4 regions of the Streptomyces sp. CA-278952 genome follow, and region 4 is predicted to be linked to each of the others. Evidence: riboswitches for the same ligand, from Rfam matches in the RefSeq annotation. Region 4 holds a riboswitch; each other region holds the start of a gene.

The links. Region 4 has a riboswitch for cyclic di-AMP ahead of N7925_RS19005 (M23 family metallopeptidase). Riboswitches for the same ligand answer to the same signal wherever they lie in the genome.
Region 1: another riboswitch for cyclic di-AMP. It lies ahead of N7925_RS01425 (transglycosylase SLT domain-containing protein); the one in region 4 lies ahead of N7925_RS19005 (M23 family metallopeptidase).
Region 2: another riboswitch for cyclic di-AMP. It lies ahead of N7925_RS22090 (transglycosylase family protein); the one in region 4 lies ahead of N7925_RS19005 (M23 family metallopeptidase).
Region 3: another riboswitch for cyclic di-AMP. It lies ahead of N7925_RS12910 (C40 family peptidase); the one in region 4 lies ahead of N7925_RS19005 (M23 family metallopeptidase).

Annotation. Positions count from the first base shown of each region.
Region 1 covers NZ_CP112880.1:365,446-369,651, forward strand. Annotated here, with positions in the region: gene N7925_RS01420 (GMC oxidoreductase) at 1-548, opposite strand, end outside; gene N7925_RS01425 (transglycosylase SLT domain-containing protein) at 695-1,537, opposite strand; cyclic di-AMP (ydaO/yuaA leader) riboswitch at 1,541-1,699, opposite strand; gene N7925_RS01430 (FAD-dependent oxidoreductase) at 2,183-3,574, shown strand; gene N7925_RS01435 (SpoIIE family protein phosphatase) at 3,652-4,206, opposite strand, start outside.
Region 2 covers NZ_CP112880.1:4,904,426-4,908,631, reverse strand. Annotated here, with positions in the region: gene N7925_RS22100 (FtsB family cell division protein) at 1-10, opposite strand, end outside; gene eno (phosphopyruvate hydratase) at 104-1,384, opposite strand; gene N7925_RS22090 (transglycosylase family protein) at 1,704-2,408, opposite strand; cyclic di-AMP (ydaO/yuaA leader) riboswitch at 2,414-2,596, opposite strand; gene N7925_RS22085 (transglycosylase family protein) at 2,886-3,956, opposite strand; gene N7925_RS22080 (cytochrome P450 family protein) at 4,143-4,206, opposite strand, start outside.
Region 3 covers NZ_CP112880.1:2,962,561-2,966,766, reverse strand. Annotated here, with positions in the region: gene N7925_RS12915 (hypothetical protein) at 152-505, shown strand; gene N7925_RS12910 (C40 family peptidase) at 549-1,751, opposite strand; cyclic di-AMP (ydaO/yuaA leader) riboswitch at 1,750-1,917, opposite strand; gene pcrA (DNA helicase PcrA) at 2,187-4,206, shown strand, end outside.
Region 4 covers NZ_CP112880.1:4,246,756-4,250,961, reverse strand. Annotated here, with positions in the region: gene N7925_RS19015 (PrsW family intramembrane metalloprotease) at 1-263, shown strand, start outside; gene N7925_RS19010 (aldo/keto reductase) at 318-1,262, opposite strand; gene N7925_RS19005 (M23 family metallopeptidase) at 1,442-2,473, opposite strand; cyclic di-AMP (ydaO/yuaA leader) riboswitch at 2,485-2,637, opposite strand; gene N7925_RS19000 (PP2C family protein-serine/threonine phosphatase) at 2,960-4,168, opposite strand.

The DNA of each region.
Region 1 (4,206 bases), 3.9 Mb from region 4:
TTCACCGTGGGGAGGATCGCGCCGAAGTTCTCCCGGCGTGGGGTGACGGCCATACCACCGTTGACCAGCGACCCGCCGCCTACGCCACGGCCCTGGTAGACGGTGATGCCGGCGAACTCCTCGGCGTCCAGGATGCCCGTGTAGCGGTTGACCTGTCTGTCGATGGGGAAGCCGAGGAAGTTGCTCAGCGGCTGCTTGGTCCGGGTCCGCAGCCAGAAGGAGCGGTCGTCCGGCCTGGTGGTGTTGGCGAAGATCTTTCCGTCCGCGCCCGGCGTGTCCCAGGCCATGCCCATCTCGACCATATGGACGTCGACGCCGGCCCGGGCGAGGCGGAGGGCGGCCACGGAGCCGCCGTATCCGGTACCGACGACCAGCACCGGCACCCGGGCTCCGGAGCCGATCGGCGCTGATGCCGCCCGGGCGCCGGCCCACGCCGGTGCGGTGTGTCCGGCTATCGCCGCTCCCCCCAGAAGAGAACCTGTTCCAGTGATGAATCTTCGACGCGAGACACCCTTGGCCTCGCCGTCCCGCATGGCTGCGTCGCCCATGTGACACACCTCACTCTCGATAGAGTGCAACAGGTTCTACTGTCGATCGCGTGGTAAGTCACTAGAAACTTGGAGGTAACTTCCCGGTACGCCCGAGGGGCCCCGGACCATGAGGTCCGGGGCCCCTCGGGCGTGGGCACGGAGGATCAGTAGGCGCCGAAGACGTTGTCGATCGAGCCGTACCGGTCCGCCGCGTAGTTGCACGCGGCCGTGATGTTGGCGACCGGGTCGTAGCTGTCGGTCGAGGTGCCGGGCACGTGGTAGGCCTGGAAGGTCGGGTCGATGACCTGGAGCAGCCCCTTGGACGGGGTGCCCTTGACCGCGTTGGAGTCCCAGTTGTTGATCGCGGCCGGGTTGCCCGAGGACTCGCGCATGATGTTGCGGTGGATGCCCTCGTAGGTGCCGGGGATGCCCTGCTCGGCCATGACCGCCAGCGACTCCTTGATCCAGCCGTCGAGGTCGTTCGTGTACGTGACGGCCTTCTCGGCGGCCGGCGCGGCCTTTGCCACGGGAGCGGCGTTGACGCGCTCCGAACGGTCGGCACGGTCCGCCTCGGCACCGCGCGCGGTGGACGGGGAAGCCTGGGCGGCCTTGTCCGACTTACCGCCCGAAGGGGCCTCGGTCTTGGATCCGAGGGTCAGCTTGATTCCGGGGTGAATGAGATCGGGATTCTCTCCGATGATCTTCCGGTTGCCTTCGTACAGCTTCTCCCAGCCGCCGCTGACGGAATATTCGCGGGCGATCTTGGAAAGCGTTTCACCGGCCGCCACGGAATGCTGGGCGGGCGCGGCCTGTACGGCGGAATGCGCCTGGGCCACCGAGGCGGGCGCCACGGCCTGCTGCGGAGCCGTGGCGGGCGCGGGGGCCGCGAAGGCACTGGTGGCACCGATCACCGGGAGGGCGAGGACGGCTCCACCGGCGGTCACGGCGGCGAGGCCGCGGCGCAGCGAGATGGACTGGGGACGACGGTGCTTACCCTGTGCGGGCATGGGGGATTTCCTCTCCGGCGCCTACGAGGTGAGCTGTCGGGTTCAGACGGGAGATGTCTGGCCGCACGCTCGTGCGGCTTCACCCCAAGCCGTTCCGGTTACGGATCGGCGACTTACCTGGGTCCCCCGCTCCTGCCGTACGTGAGTGGGTTTCGGATTCCCGGACGGCGGCAGGATTCGGCGTTCCATCCGGATTGACGGTGACCGTAGGCGAGAAACGTCGAACAGAACAAGCCCCACATTCCGGATTCCCTTTTTCGCGGAAGATCGAAAGGCGGAATCGCCGGATCGGATCATTCCGTCACGCCGTCAACTTTCGTCGCACGGAAGGGAACCGATGCTTCCGCTTCCACGTCGGCCCCTTCGGACGTGACGCTCACCACTCCCTCGCGGCGGTGGCGAAAACAAGCTCAAGCAAATGCCCCAGCAGCCCCAATAGGCCCCTTATCGAGCAGAATTCCCAAAAGAAACAAAACACCCATACCGGCACAATAAAACGGGCCAATCGGACACTCTAGGCAGGGCCGGCCGAAGGGCCCGCGGGGCGATCGCTTACGGTGTGCGGTGGAGACTAGTAAGCCAACCCTTACCTCCGACGTACGCTGTACCTGCCCGCGTTCGCCCGCCCCGAAGGATCACCACGCCATGACACGCCCCGTCCGCGTCGCCATTGTCGGAGCCGGCCCCGCCGGTATCTACGCTGCGGACGCGCTGCTCAAATCCGAGGTCTGCCAGGACCCGGGGGTCTCCATCGACCTCTTCGAGCGCATGCCCGCGCCCTTCGGCCTCATCCGTTACGGCGTGGCCCCCGACCACCCGCGGATCAAGGGAATCGTCAAGGCCCTGCACCAGGTGCTGGACAAGCCCCAGATCCGGCTCTTCGGCAACGTCAGCTACCCGCACGACATCGGCCTGGACGACCTGCGGTCGTTCTACGACGCGGTGATCTTCTCCACCGGCGCCGAGGCCGACCGGGCGCTCGACGTCCCCGGCATCCAGCTGGACGGCTCCTACGGCGCGGCCGAGTTCGTCTCCTGGTACGACGGGCACCCCGAGGTCCCCCGCACCTGGCCGCTCACCGCGGAGAAGGTCGCCGTGCTCGGCGTCGGGAACGTGGCCCTGGACGTGGCCCGCGTCCTGGCCAAGACGGCGGACGAGCTGCTGCCCACCGAGATCCCGGACAACGTGTACCAGGGCCTCAAGGAGAACAAGGCGCTGGAGGTGCACGTGTTCGGGCGGCGTGGCCCCGCACAGGCCAAGTTCAGCCCGATGGAGCTGCGGGAGCTGGACCACTCCCCCAACATCGAGGTCATCGTCAACCCCGAGGACATCGAGTACGACGAGGGCTCCATCGCGACCCGCCGGGAGAACAAGCAGGTCAACATGGTCGCGCAGACCCTGGAGAACTGGGCGATCCGCGATGTCGGCGACCGCCCGCACAAGCTCTTCCTGCACTTCTTCGAGTCCCCGGTCGAGATCCTCGGCGAGGACGGCAAGGTCGTGGCGCTGCGCACCGAGCGCACCGAACTGGACGGCACCGGCAACGTCCGGGGCACCGGTCGGTTCACGGACTGGGACATGCAGAGCGTCTACCGTGCCGTCGGCTACTACTCGGAGGAGCTGCCCAAGCTCCCCTTCGACGTGGCCTCCGGCACCGTGCCGCACGAGGCGGGACGCGTCATCGCCGGCGACGAGCCCATGGCCTCGGTCTACGTCACGGGCTGGATCAAGCGCGGTCCGATCGGTCTGATCGGACACACCAAGGGCGACGCGAACGAGACGGTCGCCTGCGTCCTGGAGGACCGGGCAGCCGGTCGGCTGCCGGAGCCGGCCACGCCCGCTCCGGAGGCCGTCGAGGCCTTCCTGGAGGACCGCGGCGTCCGCTACACGACCTGGGAGGGGTGGCACAAGCTGGACGCCCACGAGCAGGCGCTGGGCGCGGTCCAGGGCCGTGAGCGGATCAAGGTCGTGGAGCGCGAGGGCATGCTGGAGGCCTCTGGCGCCTTCGCGCCGGCAGAGCCGCCGGCCGACGCCTGACCAACGCTTGATCGACGCCTGAGCGCGCTTGAGCCGCAGGCGCTTGACCCGCAGGCGCCTGACCGGCAGGACGTCTCTCAGGAGGCCGGATCCGGAGCGCCCGCCGTGCGCCCCGGATCCGGCCTCCTGAACGTGCGCCAGAGGTCCGGCCCGGGCGCCCGGTCCTGACGGGGCCGCCGGACCTCCGGGGTCCCGGCCCACCGGGCGGCGAGCAGGATCGCGATGTCGTCGGGGCGGTCGGTGGCCGCCCTGGCCTCTCCGATGACCTGGTCGGCCGTCTCGGCCAGGGGGACCGCACCGATGCGTTCGACGGTGGCGCGCAGCCGCTCGATCCCCTCGTCGATGTCCGTCCCGGGGCGCTCGATCAGCCCGTCCGTGAACAGGGCGAGCATCGCGCCCGGTTCGAGGCGCATCTCCGTGACCGGGTAGGCCGCCTGCCCGTCGATCCCGAGCACGATGCCGCCGGGCAGGTCCAGCACTTCCGTCCGGCCGTCCGGCCGCCGCAGCACCGGCTGCGGGTGGCCCGCCCGTACGGCGCGGGCCACTCCGGTCACCGGGTCCAGCGCGATGTAGCAGCAGCTCGCGAACTGGCCCGGGTCGAGGTCGATGAGCAGCCGGTTCGTCCCGCTCAT
Region 2 (4,206 bases), 660 kb from region 4:
TCCCGGCCATGTCTCCCGCCTCCCCATCACACACGTCCGTCCCCGCACACGGTACGGGACCGGGTGCGGGGACGGGCGGAGGCTACCGTCCTGACGCTACGGGTCAGCCCTTGAAGCGCGGGAAGGCGGAACGGCCCGCGTACACCGCGGCGTCGTCGAGGATCTCCTCGATGCGCAGCAGCTGGTTGTACTTGGCGACGCGGTCCGAGCGGGCCGGGGCGCCGGTCTTGATCTGACCGCAGTTCACGGCGACGGCGAGGTCGGCGATGGTGACGTCCTCGGTCTCGCCGGAGCGGTGCGACATCATGCACTTGAAGCCGTTGCGCTGGGCCAGCTCGACGGCGTCCAGGGTCTCGGTCAGCGAACCGATCTGGTTGACCTTCACGAGCAGGGCGTTGGCGGAGCCCTCCTCGATGCCGCGGGCCAGCCGCTCGGGGTTGGTGACGAAGAGGTCGTCGCCGACGATCTGCACCTTGGCGCCGATGCGGTCGGTGATGACCTTCCAGCCGGCCCAGTCGTCCTCGTACAGCGGGTCCTCGATGGAGACCAGCGGGTACGCGGAGACGAGCTCCTCGTAGTACTCGGTCATCTCGGCGGCCGAGCGGGACTTGCCCTCGAACTCGTAGACGCCGTCCTTGTAGAACTCGGACGCGGCGACGTCGAGCGCGAGCGCGATGTCGCGGCCCGGGACGTAGCCGGCCTCCTTGATGGCCTCGACGATGAGGTCCAGGGCGGCGCGGTTGGACTCCAGGTTCGGGGCGAAGCCGCCCTCGTCGCCGAGTCCGGTGGACAGGCCCTTGGTCTTGAGGACCTTCTTCAGCGTGTGGTAGACCTCCGCGCCCCAGCGCAGGGCCTCGGAGAAGGACTCCGCGCCGATCGGGGCGATCATGAACTCCTGGACGTCCACGTTGGAGTCGGCGTGCGAGCCGCCGTTCAGGATGTTCATCATCGGAACGGGCAGCAGGTGCGCGTTCGGGCCGCCGAGGTAGCGGAAGAGCGGCAGGTCGGACGCCTCGGAGGCGGCGTGCGCGACGGCGAGCGAGACGCCGAGGATGGCGTTCGCGCCGAGCGAGGCCTTGTTCTCGGTGGCGTCGAGGTCGAACATCGCCTGGTCGATGAGGCGCTGCTCGGTGGCGTCGTACCCGACGAGCTCCGGGCCGATCTGCTCGATGACGGCGAGGACGGCCTTCTCGACGCCCTTGCCCATGTAGCGGTTGGGGTCACCGTCGCGAAGCTCGACGGCCTCGAACGCTCCGGTGGAGGCACCGGACGGAACGGCAGCACGGCCCGTGCTGCCGTCGTCGAGGCCAACCTCGACCTCGACCGTGGGGTTGCCCCGGGAGTCGAGGATTTCCCTGGCTACGACGACGTCGATGGACGGCACGAGGCATCTCCTTCTGGGATCTGACACTGGTTGTGCAGGGTCACTGTGGCCTTGCGGCACGAGCCTATCGGGCCCGGCCGCGTCGACCGGCCGACCGCCCGCCTCCTGGGACGAAAAAGGACCCAAGGACCTGCATCACGGGACAAAACTCTAGAAATCTACTGAGTGGTAACAACAAGAGGTGAACGCATGGGCCATCGGCGCCCGCCGCTCACGAAGAACCCGGCCCGGCGCGCTGGGGGACGAGCGCGCCGGGCCGGGAAGCCGTGCGAGGAGAAGTGCCGCCGGACGCTTCTCCTCCGGGGAGGAGAGACGGCGGTTACTTCAGGTGGAGCTGCTGACCCGGGAAGATCAGGTCCGCGTCCTTGACGATGTCGTCGTTGAGCTTGAAGAGCTTGCTCCAGCCGCCCTTGACGTCTTCCGCCTGGGCGATGGTGCTCAGGGTGTCGCCGGCCTTGACCTTGTACTCGCCGTCGCCCTTCTGGACCTTCTCGCCGGTCGGGGTGGTGACGGTCTTCTTGCTCTCGGCCTTGGGGGCCTCGCGCTGCTCGGAGCGCGTGGTGGGCTGCTCGGCCTGGCGCTCGGGCTGCGCCTGCTCGGGCTTGCTCTCGCCGGAGCCGGAGCCGGTGTTCACGCCCGGGTCCACACCGTCGTTGGTGAGGCCGCCGGCGCCGGCGCAGGCCCAGGCGCCCGGGCCCTGCAGGTCGAGAAGCTTCTCGGCGGCGGCGATCTGCTGGTCCTTGGAGGCCAGGTCGGCACGGGAGGCGTACTGCGTACCGCCGGCGGCGGCCCAGCTGGACTGCGAGAACTGCAGTCCGCCGTAGTAGCCGTTGCCGGTGTTGATGGACCAGTTGCCGCCGGACTCGCACTGGGCGACGGCGTCCCAGGTCTCGACGGAGGCGGCGGAAGCGCTGGTCGCGCCCATCAGCGGGACGGCGATGGCGGCACCGGTGACACCCGCGAGGGTGGCGATACGGGTGGCCTTGGACGGGCGGCGGTGCTTGCCCTTGCTGTTCAGCAGCATGGAAGGAATCTCCTCACCGACGCCTACGAGGTGAGCTGTCGGGTTCGGGCTGATGAGTTGCCCGGTCGCGCGGTGCTGCTCGCGACTTCACCCCTAGCCGGTCCCGTACGTCCCCGTCGGTTCGACGAGGCGTCCGGACCCGGCGGCTTACCTGGGTCCCCCGCTCCTGCCTACGGCGCTTACGCGTCTGTTCCCTTCGACCGACGGCAGGATTCGGCGTGACGGTCGACGGGGCCCGCGGTGCGAGCGGTTCCGACCGTAAACACAGGCAACCCCGACATTCAAAGATGGACATAGGGGGCAATCAACCCGAACTCGCCGTGACCGACGGGCTGTTTCCGCAGGTGGGGGGCGATTCACCCGGACCGGCCGGACGAATCACGCCAGTTGAAGCAAAGAGACCCATGTCTCACTTACGCAAAAGTGGACATAGGTCTCTTAACTGCCTCGCTTTTCGGGGTGTTTTCCCGAATTCGATCAGTTGGCGGCGGGCGCCCCGGCGGACGTCTCGGCACCCTCCGGTGCGGCCGGGTCCGCGTCCTCGCCCGCACCGCGGTCCAGGCGCAGGTCCAGGTTCTGGCCGGGCAGGATCAGGTCCGGGTCGGAGCCCAGGAGGTCCTTGTTCGTCTCGTACAGGCCGGTCCAGCCGCCGGGGATCTCCTGGGCGTCGGCGATCGCCCAGAGGTTGTCCCCGGGCCGCACCGTGTACCCGTCGGCGGCCGCCGCGCCACCGTCCCGCGCGTCGCCTTCGCCGCGCGATGCGTGCCGGCCGGAATCACGGGGGCCGTCCTTCCGGCCCCCGTCGGCCTCCTCGGGCGCGGGGGCGCCCCGGTGCTTGCCTCCCTTGCCGTCGCCCTCGCCCGTCGAGGCGTCGGGGGCGGTGGAGGGGTCCGAGGCGTCGGGGGCGTCGGAGGCGGGCGGGGCGGAGGGCGTCACCGAGGAGTCGGGAGTCCCGCTCCCCTTCTCCGCGCCACCACTACCGCTCTTGTCCGCCTCATCACCCTTCTCACCCTTGCCCGTTTCACGTGATTCACCGTATTCACCGGTTGCGTCCGCTTCGTCGGTCGGGGTGGGGGCCGGGTCGGCCGAAGGGTCCGCCGACGGATCGGCGGACGGGTCGGCCGACGGGTCCGTGGACGGCGAGGTGCCCGGGTCGACGCCGGGCAGACTGCCGTCCACCGCGAGACCGGAGATCACCGCACAGCTGGGCCACGCCTTCGGGCCCTGGTCGCCCAGGACCTTCTCGGCGACGGAGATCTGCTGCGAGCGGCTGGCGAGGTCGGCGCGGGGCGCGAACGCCGCGCCTCCGTACGCCGACCAGGTCTCCTGCGAGAACTGGAGCCCGCCGTAGTAGCCGTTGCCGAGATCGGCGCTCCACATGCCGCCGCTCTCGCACTCGGCGACCCGGTCCCAGGTGGTGGCCTCGGCCGCCTGCGCACCGCCGGCGCCGAGCAGGGGGATGGCGATGGCCGATCCCGTCACGCCCGCGGCGACGATGAGGGCGGGTGCCTGACGAGGGCGGCGGTGTCTGCCGTTCGCGGAGCCCATGAGTATGCCTTCCGTGCGACTGACAAGCGAGTGACCTGAGCGCCGCGCAGCGGATTCCGTGCCGGACTCCGTGCTGCTTCGGAGCACAAGTGACGCGTGAGCAAGGTGCGACCGACGCGTCGAACCGTGAACCTAGCGGGACTCGAACGTGTGTCACAAGTCGATGCAGCCCAGATCACGTGAAAGTCACGGAGTTGACACTGTGTCACTTTTTTCGGATCGGCTACCCGGCTCGAACGCGACCGGAAGG
Region 3 (4,206 bases), 1.3 Mb from region 4:
GCGGGCGTCGGCCGGTTCGGTGCGGATCGCGGTGCGGATCGCGGTGCGGTGTTCGCGCAGCTCGGCGCGGCGAGTGGCGAGTCGGGAAGCGCACAAGAAAGGTTGGCCTCACTGAAAGGTAAATCCTTGGCCCTGGCTAGGCTCCGGAGACATGGACGTACTCATCAATGTCTTCGTCGCCCTGCACATCATCGGCATCGCCTCCCTGCTGGGCGGCTTCCTGACGCAGATGAAGGCCATGGGAGCGGGCACCGCCCGCTTCATCCCCGCCATGCTGCACGGCGCGCTGACCATGCTCGTCACCGGCATCGCCCTGGTCGGGCTCGCTCAGGCCGACGACCAGACCGTGAACAACGTCAAGATCGGCATCAAGCTCGCCCTGCTGGTCGTGATCCTCGCCCTCGTCTACGTCAAGCGGGACGACGAGACGGTGGACAAGGGCGCGTTCGCCGCGGTCGGCGGACTGACGGCCGCCAACATCTTCATCGCCACGGTCTGGACCTGAGCCTCCCCGGGGGCGGCCGCCGGAGGGCCGCCCCCGGCGCGCGTCACGCCGGCCGCACGCTTCCGTAGATCGGCATGGAGTAGATCGACTCCTCGCGCACGTTCGCACCCGGCTTCGGGGCGTGGATCATCATCCCGTCGCCCTTGTAGATGCCGACGTGGCTGATGTCGTCGTAGAAGAAGACCAGGTCTCCGGGGATCAGATCGGAGGTGGCGACCCGCGTCCCGACCTCCACCTGGTCCCAGGTCGTCCGGGGCAGGGTCACGCCCGCCTCCCGCCACGCCGCCTGCGTCAGCCCCGAGCAGTCGTAACTGGAGGGGCCCGACGCGCCCCACACGTACGGCTTGCCGATCTGGGCGCGGGCGAAGGCCAGGACCTTCTCCGCCTTGGCGGCGTAACCGCTGTCCGTACCGGTGCCGGTGCCGGAGCCCGGATCCGTTCCCGTACCGGAACCGGAACCGGAACCGGAACCGGAGCCCGTGCCCGAACCGCCGCCGGACTCCTTCGCCGCCTCCTCGCGGGCCTTCTCCTTCGCCTCGGCGGCCTGCCGGGCGGCCAGCTTCGCCGCCTTCTCCTTCGCCTCGGCCTCCTGTCTGCGCTCCAGCTCCGCCAGCCGCGCCTTCTCCTCGGCGGTCAGCCTCGACAGCAGGTTCCGGGCCTCGGTGAGCTTGGTCTGCACGTCCTTCTTGCTGGAGGCGAGCGTGGCCTGCGTCTCGGTGAGGGTCTCCAGGCTCTTCACCGCCTCCGCGCGCTTCTTCGCCGCCGAGGCCTGCTGCGTACGGACCTCGGTGACGGCCTTCTGCTGCCGCTCCGTCGCCCGGTCCATCAGCCGGCTCTGGTCGAAGTACCCCTGCGGGTTCTCCGCCAGGAAGAACGTCGCCGCGGGCGCGATGCCCCCGTTGCGGTACTGGGCCGCCGCGTAGGAGCCCAGCGCCCGGCGCGCCTCGTTGATCTTCTCGGCCCGCTTCGCCACGTCGGAGAGCAGCGTGTCGACCTTCGTCTGCTGGGACGCGGAGGCGGCCTTGGCCCGGTTGTACTCCTGGGTCGCGGTGCCCGCCTGCCGGTACAGGGCGTCGACCTTCTTCTGTACTTCCTCGACGGCGGGCTTCGGCTCGGTGGGCGCGGCCGTGGCGCTCTGCGTGGAGAGCAGCGTCACGGAGGCCAGCGCGGCCGTCGTCAGCCCGACGGCGGGGGTGGTGGTGCGCACCTTCGTGCGCGGCTTGCGATGCGATGCCAAGACCGGCATCTCCTTCCGTGGACCGCCTACCGGGTTAGCTGTCGGGTTCGGACGGAACGGAAGGCTGTCCTACGGTCCCGGATGCGAGGGCACGGACCGATTCACCCCGGTGTCGCGTGTGGGTCCCCGGTTCCGAACCGCCAGGGCGGCAGGACGGATTCGGCAGAGGCGCCCGTTGGGCGTGGTTCGCCTCAGGGAGGTACGGGCCACCTGACCGAGCACGCTAGCCAACCGGCCCCGCCGCTGGGAAGGACGATGAGCGATATGCCCGATACATTTTCGTGACCTTTCCCGATCAGGGGCCGGGCACCCCCTCCGACCGGGCACTCCTTCACGGAACGTCGACGTCCGGTCTCCGTGCGTACGGGGGACGGCGTGGTGCGAGCGGCTGCTTTCCGGCTTCGGCGGAACGTTGTCAGTCCGGCCGCCTAGACTCGGGAGGCGATGAGCAGCCTCTTTGACGACAGTTTCCTGACCGGCCTCCAGTCCGCGGAGGACGGCCCCCCGCCGCCTCCCGAGGACCACGCGCCCGAAGCGGTGCCGGAGGGACTCTTCGGAGGCGTCTACGACGCGCCCCCGCCGCCCCGGGACGGGTATTACCGGGACGGTCACGCGCGCCCGGTGATCGACTCCGCCGCGCTGCTCGACGGGCTGAACACCGAGCAGCGCGCCGCCGTCGTGCACGCCGGGTCCCCGCTGCTCATCGTCGCCGGGGCCGGCTCCGGCAAGACCCGGGTTCTCACCCACCGCATCGCCCACCTGCTGGCCGAGCGCGGGACGCACCCCGGGCAGATCCTCGCGATCACCTTCACCAACAAGGCCGCGGGCGAGATGAAGGAGCGCGTCGAGCAGCTCGTCGGCCCCCGCGCCAACGCCATGTGGGTCATGACCTTCCACAGCGCGTGCGTCCGCATCCTGCGCCGCGAGTCGAAGAAGCTCGGCTTCACCTCGTCGTTCTCGATCTACGACGCCGCCGACTCCAAGCGGCTGATGGCCCTGGTCTGCCGCGACCTCGACCTGGACCCGAAGCAGTTTCCGCCGAAGTCCTTCACCGCCAAGGTCTCCAACCTCAAGAACGAGCTCATCGACGAGGAGACCTTCGCCGGACAGGCGGCGGACGGTTTCGAGAAGACCCTGGCCCAGGCGTACGCGCTCTACCAGGCCCGCCTGCGCGAGGCCAACGCCCTGGACTTCGACGACATCATCATGACGACGGTCCACCTGCTCCAGGCCTTCCCGGACGTCGCCGAGCACTACCGCCGCCGCTTCCGCCACGTCCTCGTCGACGAGTACCAGGACACCAACCACGCCCAGTACACGCTGGTAAGGGAGCTGGTCGGCCCGGCCGGGGAGGCCGACGCACCCGCCGAGCTGTGCGTGGTGGGCGACGCGGACCAGTCGATCTACGCCTTCCGGGGCGCGACCATCCGCAACATCCTCCAGTTCGAGGAGGACTACCCGAGCGCGACGACGATCCTGCTGGAGCAGAACTACCGCTCCACGCAGACGATCCTCTCCGCCGCCAACGCCGTCATCGAGCGCAACGAGAGCCGCCGCCCCAAGAACCTCTGGACCAACGCCGGCAGCGGCGCCCGCATCACCGGCTACGTCGCCGACACCGAGCACGACGAGGCGCAGTTCGTCGCCGACGAGATCGACCGGCTCACCGACGCGGGCGACGCCAAGGCGGGCGACGTCGCCGTCTTCTACCGGACCAACGCCCAGTCCCGTGTCTTCGAAGAGATCTTCATCCGCGTCGGCCTGCCCTACAAGGTCGTCGGCGGTGTGCGCTTCTACGAGCGCAAGGAGGTCCGGGACGTCCTGGCCTACCTCCGGGTCCTGGCCAACCCCGAGGACACCGTCCCGCTGCGCCGCATCCTCAACGTCCCCAAGCGCGGCATCGGCGACCGCGCCGAAGCCATGATCGACGCCCTGTCGATGCGCGAGAAGATCTCCTTCCCGCAGGCACTGCGCCGCGTCGACGAGGCGTACGGCATGGCCGCCCGCTCGTCCAACGCCGTCAAGCGCTTCAACACGCTGATGGAGGAGCTGCGCACGATCGTCGAGTCCGGCGCGGGGCCCGCAGTCGTGCTGGAAGCGGTCCTGGAGCGTACGGGCTATCTCGCCGAGCTCCAGGCCTCCACCGACCCGCAGGACGAGACCCGCGTCGAGAACCTCCAGGAACTCGCCGCCGTCGCCCTCGAATTCGAGCAGGAGCGCGGCGACGAGGAAGGCGCGGGCACGCTCGCGGAGTTCCTGGAGAAGGTCGCGCTCGTCGCCGACTCCGACCAGATCCCCGACGAGGACGAGGACGGCTCCGGCGTCATCACGCTGATGACCCTGCACACGGCGAAGGGCCTGGAGTTCCCGGTCGTCTTCCTCACCGGCATGGAGGACGGCGTCTTCCCGCACATGCGGGCCCTCGGCCAGACCAAGGAGCTGGAGGAGGAGCGCCGTCTCGCGT
Region 4 (4,206 bases):
CCCGCCTGACGGCCCGCCCACGCCACGGCCACCACGGCCACCCCATGCCGCCGCCGTACGGAAACGGAAACGGAAACGGAAACGGGTACGGGTACGGGTACGGGTACGGGTACGGGTACGGGTACGGGTACGGGTACAGCCCCGGCCACACGCCCGGATACGGGCAGGCGCCCGGGCCCACACCGGGATACGGCCCCGGCTCCTACCCGCCGCCCCAGCCGTATGGCGGCACACCCCCCAGCCACCGCCGCCCGCCGACGTAGCCACAGCAACAGCAACAGCTCGGCGTCCGCGAACGGCGGCGGCGTCCGGCTCCGTCAGGCCGATGCCTCGGTGAGCAGGGCGAGTTCGCCGTCGGTCAGCCGCAGGTCGGCGACCGCGACGAGGGCGGGGAGCTGTTCGACCGTACGGGCGGAGGCGATCGGAGCGGCGACGGTCGGCTGTGCGGCGAGCCAGGCGAGGGCGACCGTGGCGATCTCGGCGCCCCGTTCCCCGGCGACCCGGTCGAGGGCGGCGAGCACCTTGAGGCCCTGCTCCGACTCCAGGTGGCCGCCCGCCTTCGCGGAGCGGGCGCTCTCCACGGTCGTACCGGGGCGGTACTTGCCGGTGAGGAAGCCGGAAGCCAGCGCGTAGTACGGGACGGCGGCGAGGCCGGCGCGGGCCGCGGTGTCCTGGAGGTCGCCCTCGTAGGTGTCGCGGGAGACCAGGTTGTAGTGCGGCTGGAGCGCGACGTACCGGGCGAGGCCCTCGCGCTCGGAGAAGTCGAGGGAGGCCCGCAGGCGCTCGGGGCTGATGTTGGAGGCGGCAATGTGCCGCACCTTGCCCTCCTTCACCAGCTGGTCGAGCGCGGTGATGATCTCCTCGACCGGGACGGTCTCGTCGTCGAAGTGCGTGTAGTAGAGGTCGATGTGGTCGGTGCCGAGGCGGCGCAGCGATGCCTCGGCCGCGCCCTTGAGGGTGCCGGCGGCCAGGCCCCGGTGCTCGGGGTGGGCGCCGGCCTTGGTGGCGACGACGACGTCGGACCGGTTGGAGCGGGAGGCGAGCCACTTGCCGATGACGGTCTCCGACTCACCGCCCTCGTTGCCCTCGACCCAGGCTGAGTACGCGTCGGCGGTGTCGATGAAGTTGCCGCCGGCCGCGACGTACGCGTCCAGGACGGCGAAGGACTGGTCCTCGTCCGCCGTCCAGCCGAAGACGTTGCCGCCGAGGGCGAGGGGGAAGACCTGGAGGTCGGAGCTGCCGAGAGTGCGCGGAGAAGTCATGTGGATGTTCAACGGGCCGGGGCGGGGACGGTATTCCGTCGCCCGCCGGCCGTACCGTCCCCGGACAGACCGGCAGCCCTGACGTCGGGGGGTGTGCGTCAGGGCTGCCGGGGTTGCGGGGCGGCGACGAAGGACGCCGGTCGCGGGGTCGGAAGGTCAGAAGCCTCGGGCCGGGAAGGTCAGACGTTCAGGCCCTTGCTGTTGAGCCAGGCCATCGGGTCCATCGCGGAACCGCCCGCGGTGCGGACCTCCAGGTGGAGGTGGACGCCGGTGACGTTGCCGCTGTCGCCCATGCGGCCGATGGTCTGGCCGGTGGTGACCTTCTGGCCGACGGAGACCTCGATCGAGGACTGGTGGGCGTACCAGATCTCCGTGCCGTCCTCGAGTTCGAGGACCGTGCGGTAGCCGTACGAACCGGAGTAGCCGGCGGACGTGATCGTGCCGCTGTGCACGGCCTTGAGCGGCGCACCGGCCGACCCGGCGAAGTCGAGACCGGTGTGCTGGCCCGAGGACCAGAGCGCGCCGGACTGACCGTAGGTCGAGGTGATCGTGTACGAGAAGGCGGGGAGGGAGAAGCTGGCGGCGAGCTTGGCGAGCCGCTCGGCCTCCTTCTTCTTCTCCGCCGCTTCCTTGGCCGCCTTCTTCTTCGCGGCGGCCGCGGCCTCGGCGTCGTCCTGCTGCTTCTTGGCCTCGGCGGCGGCGCTCTCGGCCGCTGCCTTCTCGGCGGCGGCCTTGGCCTCGGCGTCGGCGCTGGCCTGCTGCTGCTCGGCCTGCTGGAGGATCCGGGCGCGCAGCGCCTCGCCGGCGCCGGTGCCCTGCTCGGCCTCGGCGGTGGTGAGGCCGGCGGTGGTGAGCGGCGCGGTCGCGGCGACCGGGGCGGGCTCCGCCTCGTCGGACATCAAAGACCCGACGCCGGGAAGGGACTTGGCGTCGGGGAGGTTGTCCACGATGGAATCGGGAAGAGAGATGGAGACCGGCGCCTTGTCCTGCGCGGTGGCCATGCCGCCGGCACCGACAGCCGCTATGACACCGACCCCGAGGACGGTGGAGCTACGGGCGAGACCACGCTGCTTGGCCACGCGGTGCTTGCCGCGCACGGGACGGATGGACTCCGCGGTGGGGTTCCACTCCTCCCAGGTGCGCTCCTCGCCACCGAAGGTGTCGGCACTGAAGGGTGACGGGGCCTCAGGGGCAGGCTTGTTGGACGCCACGTGGGCGCACTCCTTTCCTTCCTTCTCGCCTACCGGGTTAGCTGACGGGTTCGGAGCAGGAAGGTCTCCTACGGGCCCCTCCGTCTCTGACGAGACGCAGGCGTCCGATTCACCCCATGTAGGTGGTTCCCCGGTTCCCTTGCGGAATTCGGCGCTCGCGCGCGGCGCCGTCTCTGACGACGGCTGTGACGACCGCGCTGCGTTATCGAACGTTAATAGACGGACGGGCCGTATTCCAAGCTGTTCCTGTTGATCATTAACGAACAGGGCAGGGATGTACGGGTGACAACCGGGCGCAATCGGGCGACTTGACCGCAACTCAGCTACACCACTTTTTCTGACGGTGTGTCAAACGTTATGCGGAGCGGTGCCCTTTGATTACGCACCGTGTCATCACGCTGTCGTCGTCCCGCCGACGCCTCTCCGATGCCCCGTCATCACCCGGCCCGATCACCCGGCGTCATCGCCGGGCGTCATCGCCCGGCGTCATCGCCCCCGGCCCACGATCTTCACCGTCGTCCGGGGCACGGGCTGCCCCTCCGCCGGCCGGCCGACCGCGATGAGCGCCATGTCGTCCGTGGTCCGCCCGCCGGTGTGCAGCCGTACGTCGTCCGTCAGCGCCGACAACAGCTCCTCCGGGCCGGGGAAGATCCGGCCGCGCAGCCGGGCCGCGGGATCGTAGAAGACCCCGTTCGGGTCCCGGGCCTCGGACAGGCCGTCCGTGAAGGCGAGGAGCGTCGCCCCGGCGGGCATCGCCCACTCGTCGGACCGGTCCGGCCACACCCCCAGGTCCATCCCGAGCGGCATGGCGGGCACCGAGGGCGCCAGCACCTCCAGGGCGCCGTCGGCGTGCAGCAGGAGCGGCTCGGGGTGACCGCGGTTGACGAGGCGCAACGAGGCCGAACCGGGCGGGATCTCGGCCAGCACGGCGGTGATGAACCCCTCCATCGCGTCAAGGCCGTACCGCCGCGTCCCCTCCCGGGCCAGCGCCCGCTCCAGCCGCTGCGCGACACCCTCCAGCGAACGCTCCTGCTCGGCCGCCTCCCGGAACGCCCCGATGATCACCGCCACCGCCTCGACGGCGTCCAGCCCCTTGCCGCGCACGTCGCCGACGACCACCCGTACGCCGTACGGGGTGTCCGCGACGGCGAACAGGTCGCCGCCCACGAACTCGTCGGCCTGGGCCGCCTCGTACCGCGCGGCCACCTGGAGTCCGCCGATCCGCTCGGCCGGGGTCGGCAGCACGGCCCGCATGGCGGTCTCCGCGATGACCCGGGCCGAGGCGAGCTGCTCGTTGCCGCGCCGCACGACGCCGTTGATGACGAGGGCCAGCACCGAGGCCGTGAGCACGGTGAGCATCTCGATGACCGGGACCACCTGGGTGGTCGTCCCGTCGGAGAGCCGCATCGCGATGACCGAGAGGACCGCCGCGATCCCCGTACGGACGGTCCGGGACTTCGAGAAGAACGGCGCGGCGATCAGCGGGGCCGCGACGAACAGGGGGACCGCGGTGAAGTTGGGCGGAGCCAGCGAGTCGAACACCAGCCCACCGAGGATCAGCAGGGCCGGCAACAGCCGGACGAACCGCCCCGTGCGCCGCCCGTCGGACGTCAGCTGACCCTCCCGGGACCCGAACACCACCCGGCCCACGGCGTCGAAACTCCCCGTCGTACCGCTGCGCCGCTCGTCGGCCATCCCCACCTGTGCACTCCTGCCCGGTCCACCCACGGCTG